3 regions of the Hydrogenophaga sp. UC242_50 genome follow, and region 1 is predicted to be linked to each of the others. Evidence: predicted binding sites of a transcription regulator. Region 1 holds the regulator's gene; each other region holds the start of a gene.

What was found. Region 1 encodes LexA, which represses DNA repair genes until DNA is damaged. Its sites were predicted from a motif close to ACTGTATNNNNATACAGT; they were not measured.
Region 2: imuA (translesion DNA synthesis-associated protein ImuA) is a predicted target of LexA. The motif match lies at 2,447-2,464, and genes of this name have one in related genera.
Region 3: ACFJGX_RS05485 (LexA family protein) is a predicted target of LexA. The motif match lies at 2,277-2,294, and genes of this name have one in related genera.

Annotation. Positions count from the first base shown of each region.
Region 1 is NZ_CP170553.1:3,258,198-3,265,439, reverse strand. It holds gene ACFJGX_RS16815 (hypothetical protein) at 1-45, opposite strand, end outside; gene ACFJGX_RS16810 (DUF6152 family protein) at 38-388, opposite strand; gene ACFJGX_RS16805 (hypothetical protein) at 405-824, opposite strand; partial or broken gene ACFJGX_RS16800 (asparaginase) at 829-1,787, opposite strand; gene lexA (transcriptional repressor LexA) at 1,930-2,607, shown strand; gene ACFJGX_RS16790 (hypothetical protein) at 2,972-3,115, shown strand; gene ACFJGX_RS16785 (D-2-hydroxyacid dehydrogenase family protein) at 3,232-4,239, shown strand; gene ACFJGX_RS16780 (FimV family protein) at 4,310-6,433, opposite strand; gene ACFJGX_RS16775 (3-hydroxyacyl-CoA dehydrogenase) at 6,555-7,242, shown strand, end outside.
Region 2 is NZ_CP170553.1:2,929,913-2,937,154, reverse strand. It holds gene ACFJGX_RS15110 (error-prone DNA polymerase) at 1-318, opposite strand, end outside; gene ACFJGX_RS15105 (hypothetical protein) at 329-793, opposite strand; gene ACFJGX_RS15100 (Y-family DNA polymerase) at 795-1,640, opposite strand; gene imuA (translesion DNA synthesis-associated protein ImuA) at 1,585-2,406, opposite strand; gene ACFJGX_RS15090 (nucleotidyltransferase domain-containing protein) at 2,819-3,169, shown strand; gene ACFJGX_RS15085 (hypothetical protein) at 3,189-3,680, shown strand; gene ACFJGX_RS15080 (PLP-dependent aminotransferase family protein) at 3,690-4,820, opposite strand; gene ACFJGX_RS15075 (DUF2917 domain-containing protein) at 4,733-5,233, opposite strand; gene ACFJGX_RS15070 (LysR substrate-binding domain-containing protein) at 5,350-6,300, shown strand; gene nth (endonuclease III) at 6,322-6,960, shown strand; gene ACFJGX_RS15060 (phosphate/phosphite/phosphonate ABC transporter substrate-binding protein) at 7,073-7,242, shown strand, end outside.
Region 3 is NZ_CP170553.1:1,069,660-1,076,901, forward strand. It holds gene ACFJGX_RS05475 (hypothetical protein) at 32-241, opposite strand; partial or broken gene ACFJGX_RS05480 (Y-family DNA polymerase) at 495-1,804, opposite strand; gene ACFJGX_RS05485 (LexA family protein) at 1,845-2,222, opposite strand; gene ACFJGX_RS05490 (SOS response-associated peptidase) at 2,330-3,001, shown strand; gene ACFJGX_RS05495 (DUF6527 family protein) at 3,281-3,625, opposite strand; gene ACFJGX_RS05500 (HesA/MoeB/ThiF family protein) at 3,622-5,016, opposite strand; gene ACFJGX_RS05505 (E2/UBC family protein) at 5,019-5,417, opposite strand; gene ACFJGX_RS05510 (multiubiquitin domain-containing protein) at 5,421-5,696, opposite strand; gene ACFJGX_RS05515 (hypothetical protein) at 5,865-6,410, shown strand; gene ACFJGX_RS05520 (hypothetical protein) at 6,403-6,780, shown strand; gene ACFJGX_RS05525 (hypothetical protein) at 6,818-7,242, shown strand, end outside.

The DNA of each region.
Region 1 (7,242 bases):
GAAGCCCACGGTGGACAGGGAGGCCCCGGTCTTGACCTCAGGCATCTGCCATTGCCCCAACCGGAACAGCGGCGCCAGTTCGATCTCCCAGCGCCGGTCGCGGCGCGTGGGCAACACGGTCTTGGCGCAGCAGCGCGGGCCCGTCGATGCCCGCCGTCTGGGCGGGCAAAGGGCGTTGGCCGAGGTCGGCCGGCAGGCGCAGGGCCTCGGGCAGCTCCAGCACCAGCTCGGCGTGCGGGTTGCGCCACTTCACCTCGACCACCCGCCCCTCCAGGTAGAGCGGACGGTCCTGGTCGAAGCTGCTCCAGCCATGGTGGGCCAGCGCCCCACCGCCCCAACCCCCCAGGCCCAGCCAGGCCCCGGTCCGAATCACATCACGTCGTTGCATGGAGATCTCCTTCCCATCACACGTAACCGATCCAACGGCCGCAGGTCAGCACCAGCAGCCACAAGGCCGACGACAGCAGCATCAAGAGGCGCGCAGTGCGGTCCTGGCGCTGCAGCGATCGGCGGGCGTGGAACCAGCCGGCGTTGCACCCCGCCAGCATGATCAACACCATCTTGGCTGTGAACACGCGATTCGCCAGCAGTTCCCCGGCCTGGGTACCGAACATCAGGAGGCCCGACACGGCGGCCAGTGCGAAACCCACCGCCACCAGGCCCAGGCTCAGTTTCGCCAGGGGCTCCACAGGCAGGCTCTGGCCCCAGCCGAACACCCGCAGTTCCAGCAGCGTCAGGTTGCCGAGCAACAGCGCCACGCCCAGCAGATGGGCCACTTCCAGCATGGGGTACGCCCAGGCGTGGGCACCGAGCGCGGCGAACATCGCGTCATTCCATCAGCAGGTCCAGCGCCAGCGCCAACCGGGCCTTGACCGGCGAGAGCCCGGCCGAGTGCGCGAATGGCAGGCCAGCGTGCGGCACCACCCTTCCGCGCGCACAACGCGTCGCCAGCACCACCCGCACCCGTTGTGCCTGCGCGGCATTCAGCGCATCGGTCAGCGCCTGGTGAACGGTACCGTTGCCCGTGCCGGCCACCACGATGCCCCGCAAGGGACGGGCGGCGCCTGGCGCCATCAAGGCCCGCACCAGGCTGCCGTCCGCGTCGGCATGGCTGGTCACCAGTTCGACCCGAGGCAGGGCGTCGGCCGCCAGGAAGCGGGCCAGCGGGGCTGGATCGTGGGAAGCAACGGAGGCGCCCCGGGATCGGAAACGGCGCACCTCCCCTCCTCCACACAAGCCAGCGGCCCCGCGTCTCCAGAGTCAAAAGCGTCCAGGCGGTAGGTGTGCTCCTTCGCCACCTCCAGCGCGCCGTGCACCTGTCCGGCACACACCACCACCACGCCGGCCTCCCCATGCCGCACCACGGCCAGCGCGTCGGCAAGGTTCTGCGGCCCATCCGGCACCAGCGCGGAAGCCGGGCGCATCGCGCAGGTCAGCACCACAGGCTTGGTGGGTTGGAGCAGGCGCTGCAGCACGAACGCCGTTTCCTCCAGGGTGTCGGTGCCGTGCGTCACGATCACCGCCGACACCTGGGGATCGTCCAGATGCGCCTGGAGCCGTGCCGCCAGGGCCTGCCACACCGGCAGGCCCATGTCCTTGCTGTCGATCTGGGCGACCTGCTCCACCTCCAACGGCACGCCGGCCAAAGCCGGAACGGCCGCCACCAGATCGGCCACGCCGACCTGCCCCGCCACGTAGCCCACGTTGTCGCCCGCCTGCGCCGCACGCCCGGCGATGGTGCCGCCCGTGCCCAGGATCACGAGCCGCCGGCCCTGATTTGTGTCCACCACTTGCCAATCCTTGAAAACTGGTTAAAAATACAGATACTGGATAAGAAAACAGGTATCAGCCACTTCCCGCATTGTTCCTGTCTTCCCAGATGGCGTTCCCCTTGCGCACCACGTTCACGACGAGGTCCTCATGCTCGACATGCCCCATACCGCACCGAAGCTCACCGCCCGGCAGCAACAGATTCTGGAATTGATCCAGACGGCGATCGCACGCACCGGCGCACCGCCCACCCGTGCCGAAATCGCCAGCGAACTCGGGTTCAAGTCGGCCAATGCCGCCGAAGAGCATCTGCAAGCGTTGGCACGCAAGGGCGTGATCGAACTGGTCAGTGGCACTTCGCGAGGCATCCGCCTGCGCAGCGAAGACCTGCAGTCCATCAACGATTCGCGCGGGCGCCAGCTTACACTGCCGATCCCCAGCCTGGCCCAGCTGGTGCTCCCCCTGATCGGTCGCGTCGCAGCCGGTTCGCCCATCTTGGCGCAGGAGCATGTGGACCAGACCTACCAGGTCGAGCGCAGCCTGTTCCAGCGCACGCCCGACTACCTGCTCAAGGTGCGTGGCATGTCCATGCGCGACATCGGCATCATGGACGGCGATCTGCTCGCCGTGCAGGCCACGAAGGAAGCCAAGAACGGCCAGATCGTGGTGGCCCGCCTGGGTGACGACGTCACCGTCAAACGCTTCATGCGGCGCCAGCACCTGATTGAATTGCACGCGGAAAACCCCGACTACAAGACCATCGTCGTCGAACCGGGCGAGCCATTCGAAATCGAAGGACTCGCCGTGGGCCTGATCCGCAACAGCTTCCAGCTCTGACCGATCCCGGTCCGTGTCGCCTCAGCAGGTGGCGGGCGTTTGGTCCCGGTGGGTGCACAACCCACCACAAGGACACATCCCTGCGAAGGCGTTTGATTTTGCAATCCTGCCTGTGTTCAACCCCACCCAATGGAGTTTCGCATGGGAAAAATTTTCAACACCAACACGTGGCGCGCCCCTTTGCAGTTGATCGACTGCTGGTTGCCCTCTCCCGCCCTTCGCCGGGCAACGGCCGCCAACGAGCCCGTGCGCAGCGCAGGTTGTACAGCGCTTTGCGCGTGCCGGGTGGCTCAAGCGCGCCAGCACGGCCCGCAGTCCACTTGTCTTGCGGGCCGTGCCACCGGCAGCGGACCCTGTGCCTCGCGTGCGCGTGCTGCAGCAGACCGGCCCCGCGGCGGCGCACCGGGCCGGTGTCAGGCTGGTGATCTCGGGCCGCATCAACGATGTGTGCGCCGAACTCGATCGACTGGCCGACCAGGAACGCCAGCTGTCCACGCGCGCGGCCTGAACTCGGCCGCCGCCAGCGAGCACACGGCCATCCTCCAGGCTCCCGGCGCGCCGTGCCTGCTTGTAACCAGGGGTCAGCGGCCCGGAAGGCCTGGGAGGTGAAGGCACAATAGGGTCATGAATATTGTGATCCTTGATGACTATCAGGACGCTGTGCGCAAACTGCGGTGTGCCGAGAAACTGGAGCCTTACCCGGCCAAAGTCTTCACCAACACGGTCAAGGGCGTGGGCCAGCTGTCCATCCGATTGCGCGATGCCGATGTGCTGGTCCTGATCCGGGAACGCACCGCCATCACCCGTCAACTGGTTGAAAAACTCCCCCGGCTCAAACTCATCGCCCAGACCGGGCGCGTGGGCGGGCATGTGGACGTCAATGCCTGCACCGAGCGTGGCATCGCGGTGGCCGAGGGCGTGGGTTCACCCGTCTCCACCGCCGAGCTCACCTGGGCCCTGATGCTTGCGGCCATGCGCCGCATCCCGCAATACGTCTCCAACCTCAAGCATGGCGCCTGGCAACAGGCCGGGCTGAAGGCTGCTGCCATGCCCGCCAATTTCGGCGTGGGCATGGTGTTGCGTGGCAAGACGCTGGGCATCTGGAGCTACGGCCGCATCGGGCAGATGGTGGCAGGTTACGGGCGGGCCTTCGGCATGCGCGTGATCGTGTGGGGCAGCGAAGAAAGCTGTGCCCGCGCCGCGTCCGATGGTTTCGATGTGGCCCCCAGCAAGGCAGCCCTGTTTGAAACGGCCGACGTGCTGAGCCTGCACTTGCGGCTGAGCGAGAGCAACGCGGGCTGTGTGACACCCGAAGACCTCGCCGCCATGAAGACCTCCGCGCTGTTGGTCAACACCTCCCGCGCCGAGCTCATCCAGCCCGAGGCGCTGATCGCCGCGCTGAACCGGGGTCGCCCGGGCATGGCCGCGATCGACGTGTTCGAATCCGAGCCCATCCTGCAAGGCCATGCCCTGCTGCGGCTCGAAAACTGCATCTGCACGCCCCACATCGGCTATGTCGAGCAGGACAGCTACGAGATGTACTTCTCCTCTGCGTTCGACAACGTGGTCAACTACATCAAGGGCACACCGACCAATATCGTCAATCCAGGCGCGCTGCAGGTTCGACGCTGATGGCTGCGATCGACCTCACCCCAGAAAAAACGCCGGTTGTCACCGGCGTTTTTTCTGGGTACCAAGGGCGTCAGCGTTTGCCATCCGGCTTCGAGCCTGGCTCGTCGTCCGGCGGCATGAAGTCCAACACCTCGAAATCGATCAGGTTGCTCAGCGGCAGGTCCTGGGCGTCACCTGCCTTGGCGGTCGGCTCCACGGGCGGCGACACCTCTGGCAACAAGGCCTCGAAGGCAGAGAACTCGGAGAGGTCGTTCAGGTTGATGTCCAGGCCCAGGTGGGACGACGCAGGCACCAGCACACCCAGGTCCATCGGCTGGGTGTTGCGACCGCCAGCAGGCTCTTCAGCGACGGGGGGCTTCTTGCCGGCTGGCGCGCTCGGACGCCGGCCGTCGGCTTTCAGCGGTTGCATGTTCGTGTGCCGGAATTCGCTGTGCTTTGCCGCGGACGGCTCGTCTCGCTTGATCAGCTCCTTGGCCATCGCGTGCAACAGCAAGAGCTCGCGGTACGCCTCGAGATCGAACACCTCGACTTCGTCGTCGCTGGCGTCCCGGAAGATCGACTCCTCGATCAGGTCCAGCACCCGGGGCTCCGGCCACAGCGACTGAATGCGGCTGAAGGCCGTTTCGTAGGCTTCAAGGCCTCGACCACCGTCGGTGTAGCGGTTGAAGGGCGGCGCGCCGGCATTGAAGACGTGGTTGAACTCGTCGCGCAGGGCGTCGTAGTCTTCGCGGCGCCCCAGGCGGTGATAGAGCTTGAACAGATCCAGGTAAGCCAGGGGGCTGGGCTCATGGCTCTCGGCCAGGTGGTTGCGCAGCACTTGGATGGCCTGCTCGTCTTCACCCAGCGACACGAAAAAGTCGGCCTGCTGCTGAATGTCGAACAACTCTTCCGTGCGCACCGAACGGGAGATGCCCAAGGCGCTCGGTGAAAAATCCCGACGGTCGCGCGATGGCAGCGCAACCGCCGACTCCGACTGTGGATCGCTCTCGCGCGCAGCGGCGCCATCCAGGGCCTGCAAATCGTCCAGCGACGAATCCTGATCCAGGTGGAGATCGAGTTCCACGCCGCCGGGCGCGGGGGCCGCCACCATCGGGGCGCCCTGGCGCACGGGCTTGCGGAGCTGTGCCGGCATGGTTTTGTCTTCAGGCGTCGAGGACCACCACGCACGGGACGCCTCGGACCCGGCCTGCGCTGGACGGCGGCGCGACGCCATCAGCAGCGCCAGAAGCGTCAGCAACAGCAGTGCGCCCAGCAGGTACACCAGCCAGTTGCGGTAGCGCTGGTCACGCGCCTCATTCAGTTGGGCGTTCAGCTCGCCAATGCTGTTCTGGCTCTGGGCCCGGGCGTTGCGCAGTTGCTCGGCTTCCGCCTCCAGCGCCGCGAGTTTCTGGGCGTCCCGCAGGATGTCTTCCGGCGACGCGCTGAGAGACTTCCAGAGCAGGCCGGCGGCGGCGCGGGCTTCTTCGGAGGTGGCGGGCTCACTCAGCAAGAAGGGCGAGAGCTTGAGCGTCGGATCGCGCTCGATGCCCGCATCCAGATCGATCGGGTCCAGCTGCAGGCGGGGCGCCGCAGGGGGTGCCGGTGGACGGCGCACCACACTGCTCGCACGGGGCGAGGCGGTGGCACCCGGTTTCGCGGCGGGCTTGGGCGCAGGCCGTGCCGATGGCGAAGCCACAGGGCCAGCCGCAACGGGCGGCCGAGCGCTGGCGGTGCCACTCTCTACCAGGCTGCCGCCCGCGACACCGGGACCCGCAGGCGTGGAAGGCGCCTGCGCCACCGCCGGGGGCGCCACGGCCACCGGGTTGTTGGATCGGTCGACCGGCGCCATCGGCTCGTTGAGCGGGTCGGCCAGCAGCACGAAGCGGCGGGTGAACGCGGTGCCGCAGCCGGCGCGCACGTACAAGGTGACGATGGGTTCGTTGATGGGCTGCCGAGTCTGGATGCGCACCGAGGACTCGGCCTCGGCTTTCTGGGGCGTGCTGCGAACCAGACCGGGCGACACTTGCGTATCGCCAAAAAAGACATCCGCATTGAGGCACTGGTTGGTGAGATCCTCACCCGGAGCGAGAAGAACCTGAACCCGGACATCGAGAGGTTGTCCGATGACAGCTGCACCACTGTGCCGCCCCAGCGTGGCCGCCGAACTGCCCAGCGCAGTTAATAGCAAAATACAGCCTGTCCATGTCTGGCGCACGTTGGAAGCCCTTCGTTCTTTCGTTGGATCATTTTGTCATAGCTCCAGGCACCCTCATTCCAAATACAACACACTTATGCAACCCATATTTCTTCATACGGGCATCGTCGGGACCGGTGCCATGGGCCGCGGCATTGCCCAGATGGCGGCCCAGGCCGGCAGCCAGGTCTGGCTCTTCGACGTGCAGGCCGGCGCGGCGGAGGCCGCCCGCGCCGCCCTTCAAGGCACCTGGCAGACGCTGGTGGGCAAGAACCGCATGGAGGCCAGCCAGATGGAAGACTGCCTGGCACGGGTGCATTTGGCCGGCGCGCTGACCGACCTCGCGCCCTGCGATCTGGTGGTGGAAGCCATCGTCGAACGGCTCGACGTCAAGCAACGCCTGTTTGCCGATCTCGAAGCCATCGTCCAACCCGATGCGGTGCTGGCCACCAACACCTCGTCGCTCTCGGTCACCTCGATCGGTGCCGCGCTCAAGCGCCCGGCCCAACTCGCTGGCTACCACTTCTTCAACCCGGTGCCCCTGATGAAGGTGGTCGAGGTCATTGCCGGCCTCAAGACCAGCGCCACGGTCTGCCAGCGCCTGACGGACTACACCCGCCAGTTCGGCCACACGCCGGTCTCGGCACAGGACACGCCGGGCTTCATCGTCAACCACGCCGGCCGCGGCTACGGCACCGAAGCCCTGCGCGTGGTGGGCGAACGCGTGGCCGATTTCGCCACCATCGACCGCATCCTCAAGGACCAGATGGGCTTCAAGCTCGGCCCGTTCGAGCTGATGGACCTGACGGCGCTGGACGTCTCGCACCCCG
Region 2 (7,242 bases), 330 kb from region 1:
GCTGCGGCGCAGGCGGGTGATGAATTCGCACAGGTTGCCGTAGCCGTTGAGGTTGCAGGCCAGCACGACCAGGGTGAAGGGCGCGTCGCACCGCACCTGGAACTGGCTGCCGATCAGCAGCTTGAAGCCGTGCTTTTTCGCGGCGACGTGGGCGCGCACCACGCCGGCCAGGGAACACTCGTCCACCAGGGCCAGGGCGCGGTAGCCCAGGGCTTGCGCGCGCTCGACCAGTTCCTCGGGGTGGCTGGCGCCGCGCAGGAAGCTGAAGTTCGAGAGGCAGCGCAGCTCGGCGTAATCGGGAAGGGCATCGGCGTTCATGGCGGTGCCTTCAGGCGAAGTGCCCATGCAGGTACCAGGCGGGCGCGCCGTCCAGCCGGGTCTGGAACACCCACAGCACGCCGGCCTGCGGGGACAGGGCCACCCAGTAGTCGCGCACCACGTTGCGCATGCGCTCGGCGCCTTCGACGCGGTCCCACCAGCCGCCCTCCACGCGCTGCGGCCCGAGCAGCATGACCAGTTCGCTGTCGTGGTGGACCGGCCGGTGGTCGCGCACGGCCAACCGCAAGGGCATGGGCAGCACGAAGCCGGGCTGTGGCAGTTCGGTGCCGGGCGCGCCCTGGCGCGGCAGGGGCAGCGTGGCCGGCTGCCAGCGGCACATCCATTCGGGGCGGTGGTCTTCGCACAGCACCGGGCGCAGCACGCGCTGCGGCCCCAGGCGGGCGGAGAGCCGCTCCAGCACCAGGCCCAGTTGCTCGCCCTGGCGCACGGTGTCGGGCAACAGCGAGGCGCTCACGTCATGCAGCGGCCGCACCTCGGTTGCGCACCATCACCAGGTCGCCCACGGGCGCGAGCAGTTTCACGCGCGCCAGGTGCTCACCCAGCAGGCGGCAGAGGTGTTCGATGTCGCGCGTGGGCTCGGCGGTGCGGATGGTGATCTCGCCGCCCTCGCCCGCCGCGCGCGCGCGCATCGCGTCGTGTGCCCAGCGCAGCGTGAAGGCGGTGACGCCCGCGCGCCGCGCGGCCAGCCAGCCGCTGAGCACGCGCAGCAGGCGCCGCGCGCCGAACAGCAGGGCCGGCGCCTGCTCCACGCGGGCCATGAGTTCGAGCCGCTCTTCAAAATGCTCGGGCAGCGCCACCCAGTCGTGCGCCTCGGGCGCGGTCCCGTAGGCCTGGTCGAGCGCCTGCAACAGGAGCTGGTCGAAGCGGCGGCCCAGGCCGCTGCGCGGCAGCGCGCGCACGTCGCCCAGCGTGCGGCAGCCGATGTGTTCGAGCGTGAGCCGGTGCGGCCGCACGGCGCTCAGCGTGTCCATGGGCAGGGTGTCGAGCAGCGCGGCCAGCGGGCGTTGGAAACCGTTCTCGATGCCGGCGCGCGCCAGCGCGAGCGCGGCCAGGCCGTTGGGCGCCCAGGCCAGCTGCGCCACGCCGAGTTCGCGGGCTTCGCCCCACACGCGCTCGCGCAAGGCACGGCGGCCACCGAACAGGCGCGCGCTGGCCGCCACCTCCATGAGCACGGCTTCGTCGGCCAGGGCTACGCGGGGCGTGAACTGCAAGGCCCAGGTCGCCAGCGCGCGCTGCGGCGCGGCCTCAGTGGGCGGGGCTGTGCCGGCGCTCGGGCTGGGCAGCAGGGCGGACCACAACATGCTCGTTCTCTTCGGTTCGGGGCATCCACCGGCTGGGCTCACGCAGCCGGGGTGGGAGGATGGTGGCCAGGCCACCCGGCACCGAGGGCAGGTGCAGGGTGGCCTCCAGCGGCGGGCCCTTGCGCTTGGCGATGCGCAACTGCAGCTCCCAGTCCACCCCCACGCAGGCCTGCACGCGCAGCGGCGCGGCCGACGACTCGCCCAGGGCGTGCATGGGCCGGCACACGAACACCGGCGACTCGAAGCCGGTGGCGAGCACCTGCAGCCGGCGGATCTGCGCTGCCCTCGCCCGCGGCAGCCAGGCGACGATCGCGCCGCCGGCCTGGGCCTTGATGAGCTGCTCGGCCGACCACAGGCGCTCGGCCGCCGTGTCGGCCTGCACCCAGACCAGCTGGCGCTCGTCGAGGCCTTCGAAGCGCAGGCCGGGCAGGTGCGGCGACAGCGGCGGGCCGATCACCACCACCGCCTGCCCGGCGGCACAGACTTGGCGCAGCGCCGGCCCGAGCAGGCGCCATTCCAGCGTGCCGCTGTGCGGGGTGAGGATTTCGGTCAGCCCGTGGCCGGGCCAGCCACCGCCAGGCAACTGCGCGTCCAGCGCGGCGAAGCCGCTGGGCCACACCGCCGAGACCGGCGCGCCGAGCTGGTCACCCCGCCACAGCGCCGCGGCCACGGCCGCCGACAGGCCACCAGCGGGCGGCGGCACCGGGCGAACGGGTGTGGGGGCCGGGGACGGATCGTCCTCCTGCCAGAAAACGGCGGGCAGCATGGCGGGATGGATGCGCGGGGAAAATGGGCAGCTTCAAAATACTGTATCTCCGTACAGTATATGAAAGCCCAAGTCCTGTCCATCTGAAGGGCAAGCGGCGGTTCATTAAATATTGTGGGGGTCTACGTTTTTTGTAGAATGCGCCATGGTTCCCGTTCACTCCGCTCGACGCTCTGCCCGGCCTTCTTCCGGGGGATCGGGTGCGCCCGTCTCCCTGCTTTCGCCTGCGGAATACGCCAAGGCCTATGGGATCAGCGCGGAACGGGTGCGGCAGTTGTGCCGCACCGGTCGAATCCCGGGCGCCGCCCAGCACAGCCTGGGGCCGCTGACCCTGTGGCTCATCCCCTCGGATGTGGCCGACCCGAGGCTGCCCCGGGGCAGGCCCGCCAAACCAAGGGCACCTGAACCCCCAATGCACGTGCAGACGCGGGCCCACCCCAGGCTCTCGCTCCACCAACCTGATGCCGGCACACAGCGGCAGGCCGAAGCGCGTCTGCGCCTGGGTCGGCAAGAGGCGCGCGCAATCATCGCGGCCATGAAGAAAAAAGGCGTGACGGTCCGGCTCTTCGGCTCGATGAAAACAGGCCAGACCACGCCCCACTCCGACATCGATCTGCTGATCACCGACCCCGGGCCGCTGGGGGCCATGCGCGCGGTCTCCGAAACGCTGGCCGAGCGCCTCACCATCCCGGTGGATGTCGTGGCCGAAGAGACCATCGGACCCGACGCCTTTGCCCGCATACAGGACAGCCTGAATGCATAGAAGAGACTTCGAGGCCGAGATGGCCAAGCTCGACAAAGAGCTGGAGGAGTTCGGGCGCTGGGAAGCTCAGAACCCCGCCGCAGGGGACTGGGCTTACGGCAAGCTGGCCGGCGCCACGGTCAACAGCGTCTATACCGGCATGGAGACCATTCTGGAAGCGATCCTCAAGCGGACGGACCCGCCCATGGCGCAAGACCCGGCCTACCACGCCAGGTTGATCAAGACCGCCGCGGCCGCCACCGGGACACGCGATGCCTTGATCAGCGAAGCGCTGCAGCAACTGCTGGATGATCTGCGCGGCTTTCGCCACGTGGGCCGCAGGCGCTACGGCAGCGAGATCGACCCGGAGCGCGCCAGGCACGTGCTGCACAACGCCAGGCAAGCAGCGCCGCTCTTTCGCCAGGAAATGGCCTTGGCCATCACGGCACTGGAAGAAGTGCTGGCCGTGGCCGAGGCGGAGCGGCTGGAATCCCGCAAGGCCGAGAGCCGCACCAAGAAGCGCTCTGGCTGACGACGCCGCTCAGACCGCCTGGCCCAGGCGCCCGATCCCTTCCTCGATCTTCTCCAGCCCCACGGTGGCGAAGGACAGGCGCAGCGTCGCGTGGTCGGGGTTGCGCGCGAAGAACGGCGCGCCAGGCACGAAGGCCACGCCTTTTTCGATCGCGCGCTTGGCCAGCTCACCGCCGTCCTTCACCTTGCCACCAGCACCCGTGAGGCTGGCCCAGACGAACAGGCCGCCCTGGGGTTGCACGAAGTCGATCGCGTCGCCCAGCTCGCGGCGCAGGGCGTTGCCCATGGTGGTGGCGCGCTCGGCGTAGACCTTGCGCACCTTGTCCAGCGTAGCGGGCATGCGGCCGGCCTTGAGGTACTGCGCGGCGGTGGCCTGGGCGAAGGTGCTGGTGTGGGCGTCGCTGAACTGCTTGCACATGGTGGCCTTGGCCAGCAGCTCGGCCGGGCCCACCATCCAGCCCACGCGCAGACCGGGGCTGAGCACCTTGCTCAAGGATCCGCAGTGCACCAGGCGCTCGCGGCTGCCGGGCACGCTGGGGCTGAGCGCGAGCAGGCTGGGCGGCGGGGCCGCGCCGAAGTAGAGGTCGCCGTATGGATCGTCTTCGACGATCAGCGTGTCGTGCTTCACCGCCATCTCCAGCACCCGCTTGCGCCGCTCCAGGCTGAGCAGGCCGCCGCTGGGGTTGCCGAAGGTGGGGATGAGGTAGACGAACTTGGGCTTGTGTTCGGCGATGAGCTTTTCCAGCTCGTCGGTCTTCACGCCGTCGCCGTCCACCGGCGCGCTGATGAGCTCGGCGCCGTAGAGGCGGAAACACTGGATGGTGGCGAGGAAGGTCGGGCCTTCGACGATGACCTTGTCACCGGGCGAGACCAGGGTCTTGCCCAGCAGGTCCAGGCCCTGCTGGCTGCCGGTGGTGACGATGAGGTCGTTCGCGCCCACGTCCTTCGCGCCCTTGCTGGCCATGAAGGCGGCCAGCTGTTCGCGCAGGGGCTGGTAGCCCTCGGTGGCGCCGTATTGCAGCGCGCCTCCGGCCTCTTCGGTCAGCGCGGCGTTCACCGCTTCACGGATCCCGTCCACGTCGAACATCGCGCTGTCGGGAAAGCCGCCGGCAAAACTGATGATGCCGGGCTTGCCCAGCAGCTTGAAGAGTTCGCGGATGGCGGAGGTTTCGACGTTGTTGAGGCGGTCGGCGAAGGGGATGGTGAAGGGCATGGTGGCGGTTTCCGTGAGGTCGTGATGGACAACGGCCTCCATTCTCGCGCACCGGCGTGGGGCGCCCTCAGGCGGTTGCGCAGACCGCGCGCGCGGCGCCGGGGCAGCCAGTTCCAGCGCGAGGCGGTGGCGCGCCGCGCGCAGGGCAGCGGCTCCAGCCGCAGCACGGCGGTCTGCAGGGCGTAGGCGATCACGCGGTGGTGCGGTTGGGCGACGAAATGCTCGCCCGCGTTGAGGATCACGTCCTGCTGGTCGTGGTCCAGCGTGATCCAGACGCTGCCTTCGCGGCAGACCAGGCGCAAGGCGCCCGAGGGGATGGCCTTCACGGCCCGGTGGGGCATGTTCAGGTCCACGGTCAAGGTGTCGGTTGTCATGGAACACTCCTTTCGCATCAGGGATGTGCATGACTGTACGGAGCCGTCCTATACTGGACAAACGTTCATTTCGAATGCTTCGCATGCCATTCAAGAATGTGAAAACCGGCGCCGAACTGCTCCCGCTGCCGCGCTCGCAGATGCTGCGGCTGGACCTGCTGCCCTGCTTCGACGCGGCGGCGCGCACGCTGAGCTTCACGCTGGCCGCGCAGGAGCTCAACCTCACGCAGTCGGCCGTGAGCCGGCAGATCCAGCTGCTGGAAGACAGCCTGGGCACGCCGCTGTTCGAGCGGCGGCACCGCGCGCTGGTCTTGACCGAAGCCGGCGAGGTGATGCAACGGGCCACGCGCGATGCGCTGGAGCGGCTGCGCGACGCCTCGGCGCGCGTGCGCCCCGGCCCGCGCCTGCGCCAGGTCGCCATGACCTGCACACAGGGTTTCGCTTCGCTCTGGCTGATTCCCCGCCTGGCCCGCTTCGCCGCCGACCATCCCCTGGTGGACGTGCGCATCTCCGCCACGATGGACATGATGGACCTGGAGCGCCATCGGCTGGATGTGGCGGTGCGCTTCGTGCCGTCCAGCGCTGGCCGCGGGCGGGCGCTGTTCGAAGAAGTGGTGCAGCCCCTGTGCGCGCCGGCCCTGCTGCGCCAGCCGGGCGCGCCGCTGCGCCAGCCCGCCGACCTGGCCCACCACACGCTGCTGACCGTGGAAAGACCCGCCGGCCACGCCATCACCTCGGACTGGGACCCCTGGTTCCAGGTGATGGGCCTGCAGGACATGCGCATGAAGAACGCCATGCACTTCACCCAGTACGCCGACGCGGTGGCCGCCGCCGTGGCCGGCCAAGGGGTGGTGATCGGCCGGTTGCCGCTGCTGCAGTCGCTGCTGGACAAGAAGCAACTGGTCGCGCCCTTCCGCAGCGGCGGCGCGGCCACGCGCCGGGGGTATTACGTGGAAGTGGCGGAGCACGCGCACGACAACCCCGACGCGCTGGACTTCGCGAACTGGCTGCGCGCCGAGGCCGAGCGCGGCTGAGCTGAGCGAGAATCCCAGCCCATGACGCCCACCCAGATCGAAGCTTTTTTCGCCACGCTCCAGGCCGCCAACCCCACCCCGCAGACCGAGCTGGAGTACACCAGCGTGTTCGAGCTGCTCGCCGCCGTGCTGCTCTCGGCGCAGGCGACCGACGTGGGCGTCAACAAGGCCACGCGCAAGCTGTTTCCGGTGGCGAACACGCCGCAGGCCATCCTCGACCTGGGGCTGGAAGGGCTGGAGGGCTACATCAAGACCATCGGCCTGTACCGCAGCAAGGCCAAACACCTGATGCAAACCTGCCGCATGCTGGTGGAACAGCACGGCGGCGAGGTGCCCGGCACGCGCGAGGCGCTCGAGGCCCTGCCCGGCGTGGGCCGCAAGACGGCCAACGTGGTGCTCAACGTGGCCTTCGGCGAACCCACCATGGCGGTGGACACGCACATCTTCCGCGTGAGCAACCGCACCGGCCTGGCGCCGGGCAAGACGCCGCTGGCGGTGGAACTGCAGCTGATGAAGCGCGTGCCGCCCGCCTACGCGGTGGACTCGCACCACTGGCTGATCCTTCACGGGCGCTACGTGTGCCAGGCGCGCAAGCCGCTGTGCCCGCGCTGCGCGGTGATCGCCTGTTGCGATTTCAAGGACAAAACCACGTCGCTCTGAGCCGCCCCGGGCGCCACCTCCAGGCGCTTGGAAAGCCACGTTCGTCGCCGCACCGGGACGCACGCCTTTGGTGCATCTAGGATGGCAACCTTCCATCCGGGGGAATATCAGAATGAAAGCATTGTTTGTGCGCACCGCGCTGGCCCTGTCGTTTTGCGTGGGCACAGCGGCCCATGCCAAAGACCTGATCCTGGCCATCAGCGAAGGCACGTCCGGCGGCACCGACCACGCGCGCGTGATCGCCAAGTACCAGGGCCTGGCCGATGTCATCGGCAAGAGCAT
Region 3 (7,242 bases), 2.2 Mb from region 1:
GCCATTCAACGTGCCCGGTATCTATGTGACGTCACAGCGGGCTTGGCGAGCGATAGACCTTCACTGGACCTGCGCCCTTGTACACCACCTCGCCGTTTGCAATCACGATCACGAGCACGGTCTCCAAGCTGGGCAACTCGATGACGTGGTACTCGTGCGGTTCCAGTGGCAAGCGAGTCTCGCGGTAGCGGGTCACACCATCGGTTGTGGGATGCCATAGCGGCGTCGGATGCTGGTTCATCAAAATGGCGCAGCGGATACGAACACTTCGACCGGCCCTGGACCTTGATACACCGCTTCACCGGTGGCCCCTATCCGCACGATCCACCAGTCATCTCGCTGCTCCACCTCATACGCGACCGCAGGCAACTCGAGCACCGTCTCCACCGGGAAAGGGAGTCCATCCGGTACTGGGTGTCGCAGCAGTGTGGGATGCCCTGGAGGAAAGTTCACGGTGGGCATCATACGGGTGGGGGTATGACAATCGGCTCTGCTCACGCCCTCGCCACGGGCACATCCTCAAGCCGTGTCGTGTACTGAGGCGTACGGCGCTCCTGCTTCATGCCCCACACCCGCTGAGGACCGACCTTTCCTGTAGATGCGGTGTGTACCGTGCCTTTGCCGTATCGCCCGTTGATCGCATCCATCGCGCCCATGAGCTGTGAACGATCGCGCTTCGGCTCGTCGTCCGCAGGCGTCTCCAGATCCAGCTCACGTTGCAGCACATCTGCGGATTGCAGGTCCACCAGGATGACCCCGGCCTTGATGAACCGGTACCCTGGCACGTACATGTACCGCATGCCGTCCGCAGCGGCCTGAGCCAGTGCCAGCGTGTCGTCGGTGGGTCGGCGCAGGGGTACCACCACGCTGCGGGAGAGTTGCGGCCCGGGCCGATAGGGTGAGGTGTGCATGAACACCAGCAGCTCGGTGGCCAGGCTCTTCTGCGAGCGCAGCTTCTCGGCCGCTCGCCCGGCATACTCACTCACCGCTTCGATAAGGGGCGCCAGTTCGTGCATGGGCTTGCCGAACGACCGCGTGCAGGCGATTTGCTGTTTTTGTCCGGGCGCGTCGTCGAGCTCAATGCAGGGCTGCCCCTGGAGCTCGCGCACCGTGCGCTCCAGTGTCACGCCCCATCGGCGGCGGATGGTGGCCGGGTCCATGCGCGTGAGATCCAGGACGGTGCGCACGCCTTCCTCCTGGAGTTGCTTGCCGATGCGGGGTCCCACGCCCCAGACGGCACCCACTTCGGAGGCCCGGAGCACGTCCTCCAGGTCTTGCGCAGGCAAAGTCGCCAGGTTGCACACCTGCGTCAACTCGCTGGGGTAGCTACCAGGCTTGCGTTCCGCGGTCTTGGCGATGTGGTTCGCCAGCTTGGCCAGGGTCTTGGTTTGTGCGATGCCGATGCAGCATGGAATGCCGACCCACTGCAGGATGCGTTCACGAACCGTCTTGGCCCGCTTCACCAGATCACCGCGTACACCCTGCAGTCCAATGAAGCTCTCATCGATCGAATAGATCTCCTGGGTGGGGCCCAGCCCCGCGGCCAGGCTCATCATCCGGTCGCTCATGTCGCCGTACAGCGTGAAGTTGGCCGACAGAGCCACCAAACCCGCTTCCTGCTCCAGATGCTTGATCCCGAACCAGGGGGCGGCCATCTTTATGCCCAGGTCCTTGGCTTCGTTGGAGCGCGCGATGGCGCAACCGTCGTGTTGGAGAGAACGACGACAGGCCGGCCGTTCAGGCTGGGCCGGAACACCCGCTCGCACGAAACATAGAAATTGTTGCCATCGACCAGGGCGTACATGGCCGCATCGCTCGCGTCGGGTGGAAGGGGTGGAAGGGGTTCAGACGGCGAAGCGCTTGATGCAGGAACTGACCACACCCCACACTTCGATCGTCTGACCGTCCCGGGGCACGATGTCCGGGAAGGTGGGGTTGGCCGCCTTGAGGCGAACCCGCCCCGCGCGCTGGTGCAGATACTTCACCGTGAACTCGCCATCGACCACGGCCACGACCACCTGGCCATGGTGGGGTTTGATGGCTCGGTCAACCACCAGCGTGTCACCGTCGTCGATGCCGGCGTCCCGCATGGAGGTGCCCGCCACGCGCAGCAGGAAGGTTGCCTGGGGGTGCGTGACCAGGATCTGGGTCAGGTCCAGCCGGTTGACCGAGAAGTCCTCGGCCGGCGACGGAAACCCTGCGCGCACAGGAGCAGCGGGCATAGGCAGCTCGAGCGGGGACGCCATAAAGGTCACGGGCGTTGAGCTGGTACAGATACTGTTCATATGTACAGTATACGGCGGCAGGCCGTTTCCGACCAGAATTCCCCATGTGTTCGAACTATGTGGCCGTGACCAGCACGGAGCGCCTGCGGATGTACTTCGGTGTGGAGGCGCCACCGCCCACGGTGAAGGCCGAGGTCTGGCCGATCTATGAGGCTCCCTTCATCCGCCGGCATCCGAACAAGGATGTGGGCGACGAGGCCGTTCCCCCGCGCGAGGTCAAGGCTGGTCTCTTCGGAATGATTCCGCACTGGGCGGGTGAACTTAGCTTCGGGCGGCGGACCTATAACGCCCGGTCAGAGACGGTGGCGGAGAAGCCCAGTTTTCGGGATGCCTGGCGCAACGGTCAGCACTGCGTCGTGCCCGTGGAGTACATCTACGAGCCCGACTGGCGCAGTGGTGTGGCGGTTCCCACACGCATCCAGCGCAAGGATGGCCTGCCCATGGGCATCGCCGGGCTGTGGACCAGCAACCGCAAGGCAACGGGCGATGAGGTGTTCAGTTTCACCATGCTCACCGTCAATGCCGACGACCACGAACTGTTCAAGCACTTTCACAAACCACAGGATGAGAAGCGCATGGTGGTGATCCTGCATGCCGACCAGTACGACACCTGGCTCGATGCGCCGACTGCGCGTTCGATGGAGTTCATGCGGCAGTTTCCTGCGCACTTGCTGATCTCAACGCCGGAGCCTGAGAGGGGAAAACGTCAAAGGTGAAGTTCGGATCACGCGTGTATGCGGATTGGGCCGCCCAAGCAAAGGTCCCACGCCTACTTTGAAGTCGGCTTAAGGCTGACGGTGGTCGTTCGACGAAGTCGACGGGAAAGACGGCCTCCGACCCAAAGCGGACCCATCCCTAGGCGAAGCTAGCCGTCAGCGCGTTGAGCCGCCTCATACTCCAAGTCAGTCTATACACATTCGCCCGTTCTCGGCCGCACAGCGCTCTGAACTCCGCACGAACCTTGTCCAGTGCGGACGCACGCTGTCATCGACAATCTACGAGTCCTGTGGATAGGCCCAAAGCACCTTTCCTTTCTTGATGTAGAAGTGACTGCGACACCCCTTGGTCCGCCAAACAGACGGCCACAGAGAGATCGAGCCCAGCGGGTGGATGGCGTGTCGCCATCTCGGGTTGTCGTTCTCGATCAAACTGAGCGTGATGACGTCACCGCATCCACATGGACAGATGAGCTGCGCGGACCAAGGCTTCGGTTGTTCCCCGATCAAGTAGACAAAGCCGGGACGGGTCACAGGCGGCGGATCCTCAGCCCACGCATAGACGTACTTTAGGCGCGGGTCCATTACAAGCCTGAAGGCACGCGCAAGACGACCCAATATCATGATTTGGCTCCGGCGCTGAGTTCGGGCATGTCGAGCATGGGTTCGACGTCTCCTCGGCCCACGTGGCGCTTGAAGACCGGACAAGGTGGTCCGTCCGTTTCGCCCGCGAATATGCCATGCGACAGACTGACTCGAAAAGTTGCGGTGTCTCCGTTGGAGTCCATGCGGTAAGGATGCAGGCGCGCCAGGAACTCATTGATCGCCAGGCTCGCGATCAGCATGTTCAATTGAATGACGGCCGGCTGGTCCTCATTGACGCCCTTGATATAACCCTCGCCTAAGAGCTTGCGGTATTCGCCGGGATCCGTGCGATAGAGTCCAGCGACGCGGACCTGCTCCATGGTGAACAGGTGGCGGCTCAGCAGGCTCGATCCGCCGGGCTGGAGGTAGTGAACCGTACCGCACACCTGGTCGACACCACCGGCGCCGTCGGCGTCGATGCGCACCCCCAAGTCGAAATAGGGAATGGCATAAAACGAGGCCAGCTTGTTCAGCGCAAACCGCCCGTCTACCGAGTCCATACAGCCGAAGAGGACGTCGCAACTCGCCAGCGCTCGCACCACCTCGCGGTTGAATAGGATGCTCTGGAACGCCAGCACGTCTGTGCCCAACTCCAGTTGAGAGATGGTTCGCCGCGCGAGTTCGACTTTGGGCAGCCGGGCAGCGACGTCGGCCATCGTTGAATTCAGGATCCGGTTGAGATTCTTGCGTTCAACGACGTCAGGGTCGACCAGCACCAGCGATCCGACGCAGTTGCGCGCCAGCTGCTCGATGACCGGGCTTCCCGTTCCCGAGCACCCGACAACCCCGACGCGCAAACGGGTCAACTTCTCGTAGGTGCCCTGGCCGAAGGTCTGCGCAATCCGGCGACCTTGCTCCGGAACGGCCTGAGTGTCACCTGGGGCATCGAACACCCGGATGTCGTCTCCTACGACCGTCACTCTCGCCAGTGTCTCGAAGCTGCCATCGGGCGCCACGATACGGCCGAAACAGCGGCCATCGTCCATCACCACGACACTGCAATGGGGCTGGTTCTGATCCATCCAGCCATGAATGCTGGGGAACAAGGCCCGGTCGGACTCGTCATCGATTGCAGAGAACCGATCAAACCCCCGGTGCCCGTGGACCTTCACGAGCGACATGTTGTGCTTGTTCGCTTCCGCCAGTAGCGGCAGCAGAATGGCCGTGGACCACGTCACCCGATCGGGTCTGCGGACGCTGCATTGGTCGTAGGGCACAAGCACGACCTTGCGCGCCACCAGCCGATGGCCATAGGCGGACTTTGCGCGACCACACAACACGATGGCGACGGCTTCGCAGCCGTCCGGCGGAAAAAGGTGAGAGGCCAACTCCTCGAACTGGAACTGCGCCAACGTCAACGACACGCCCATGCTCAGACCTTCTTGAGTTCCTGCGCCAGCCATTCCTGCACAAGCGCGAAGTGGGTGCCCAAGCCGTCAATGCCAGGACGCCAAGGGTTCGAAGGCGTGCGGTGCCGACTCCAGCGCTGCCATTCCTTGCCGGCGAAGCTGTCCGAACTGGTCGCGCGGATAGCGCGCCCGCTTTGAAGCGACAGTGTCGGGAAGAAGTAGGCCATGTCGATCTGGGCGTCGGGGTAGCCCGGATCGATTCGCACATTGACGTCGACCGCCGAGACGTTGTAGCCGGCGGGCACCGCAAAGTCGTGGAGGACCACGCGCAAGACGCTGGCCTCCGCGGCTAGGTCATAGGCGTGCGCACAGCCTTCGAGCCACTCCATGTCCTCCGCCGGCAACGAGAACTCCCTGCGCATGGCTCAACCCTCCGTCTGGTCCAGCGGCAAGGTGACGAAGTGCTCCACGCCCGGCTCGCGCAGGTCAACTTCCTTGTCCAGACCGATGCGCTCGGGCTGGGCACCCTTGTGCTTAATGTAGATGCCGAATTGGTCCACCGGCACCTTGCCCGCCAGCTGCAGCAAGGCGGCGCCGGTGATCAAGGGCTGGTGCACATCAAAGTGCACCTTGTCGATGGTGATCTTGTAGACCTGCTTGCGGTCCGGGTCCTTCGCGGCGGGGGTGTTTTCAGCTGCCATGGTGTGCCTGATGCCTTTCTGGGTTCGCGGCGACTAGCCGCTTACCTAGATATGCGCACCGGCGCTCCCTCCCCGGACAAAAAATTTTTGTGTCGGGCGTGTCCGCAACCAGGCTGCGGGTGAGCATATATTTATGAGATGACCAGTCCTGCACCGCAGCAAAGAGAAGTGGCGACCCCCAATCAGGTGGCGTACGCCTTCTCCATGTTGTCTCCTAGTGAGCAGCAGTGCCTGCGGCAAATTGCCAAGCTGCGCGCGCTCGGCCTGCCGGCTATGAGCTGGGAAGATCTACTGCACGAGGCGCTTTACCGGGCGCTGGCCGGAGCGCGCCTTTGGCCGTTGAACGTCAGTTTGGTCGCCTTTCTGGCGCAGACCATGCGCAGCATTGCCAGCGAGGAACGGGCGCGAACCGCCAAAGAACCGGTGGAGCAGCTTGCGGTTGGGGCCGATGACGAGGGACCCAGCGCCGTGGAGACGGTAGCCGACGAGCAGACACCGGAGACTGAGTTGGCGGCCCGCCAAGCCATCCGGCAAGTGGAAGCGATGTTCGCCGCCGACCCCCAAGCCTTGCATGTGATCCACGGCCTGGCTGAAGGGCTGACACCCACCGAAACACAGGCGCGCTCTGGAATGACCCCGGTACAGTATGCGAGCGCTCAAAAGCGAATCCAGCGCACCTTGGCGCGCAAGTACGGAGAGGCAAGCGATGACTAAAAGGCTAACCGCCGCGCAGCAGCTCGAAAGTCTGCTGGATGGTCTGGAAGACTTGGTGTTGGCAGCGCAGTCCCCGGACGCGGTGCCCGCTAGAGAGCGCGACGACCTCGCGGAGTCAATGCGACTGGTCTTGGCAGCCAGCACGGCGCGGGCGAACGTGGAAGCCAAGCCAGGGACGGCTCGTCGCAGCAGACCTCGGGCGATCACGGCCATCAAGTTGCGCGAGTTGCGGGCTTTGCTCAGCCCACCGTCGGTCATGGGGATGCAGGCTGCGGCTGCGTTCGAGGGGGATGACTCCCATCAGGCCGGCCTAGACTTTCTTATCGACGACATCGAGCGCATCATCTCGAACAAGCAGCAGAGAAAATAGGTGTCAGGGCCCGTCGGCCACTGGGGAAGGGACAGACGTGACGGCAGAAGTGGTAGTCATGAACCGGCTTGGAATTGCGCTGGCAAGCGACAGCGCGGCGACGGTGCGCTCCAATGGCAAGGCGAAGTTTTTTCACGCAGACAAGCTGTTCATGCTCTCGAGCTTCCACCCCGTGGGCGTGATGGTCTACAACAACTCTTCGCTCCTAGGCGTGCCGTGGGAGGTCATCTTCAAGATGTACCGCGCCAAGCTCGGTCATAAGAGCTTTCCGCATCTGCAGGACTATGCGACTGATCTCATTGCTTTCCTGACCAACAACCAGCAGCTGTTTCCGCTTGACGTTCAAGAGCACTACTACAAGCACCTCATTCGTACGTTCTTCACGGGGATCGCGAACGGCATCACGAAGCGATTCAAAGCGTTGATCGACAACGGGGACGGCATTACACAAGAGGACCTGGA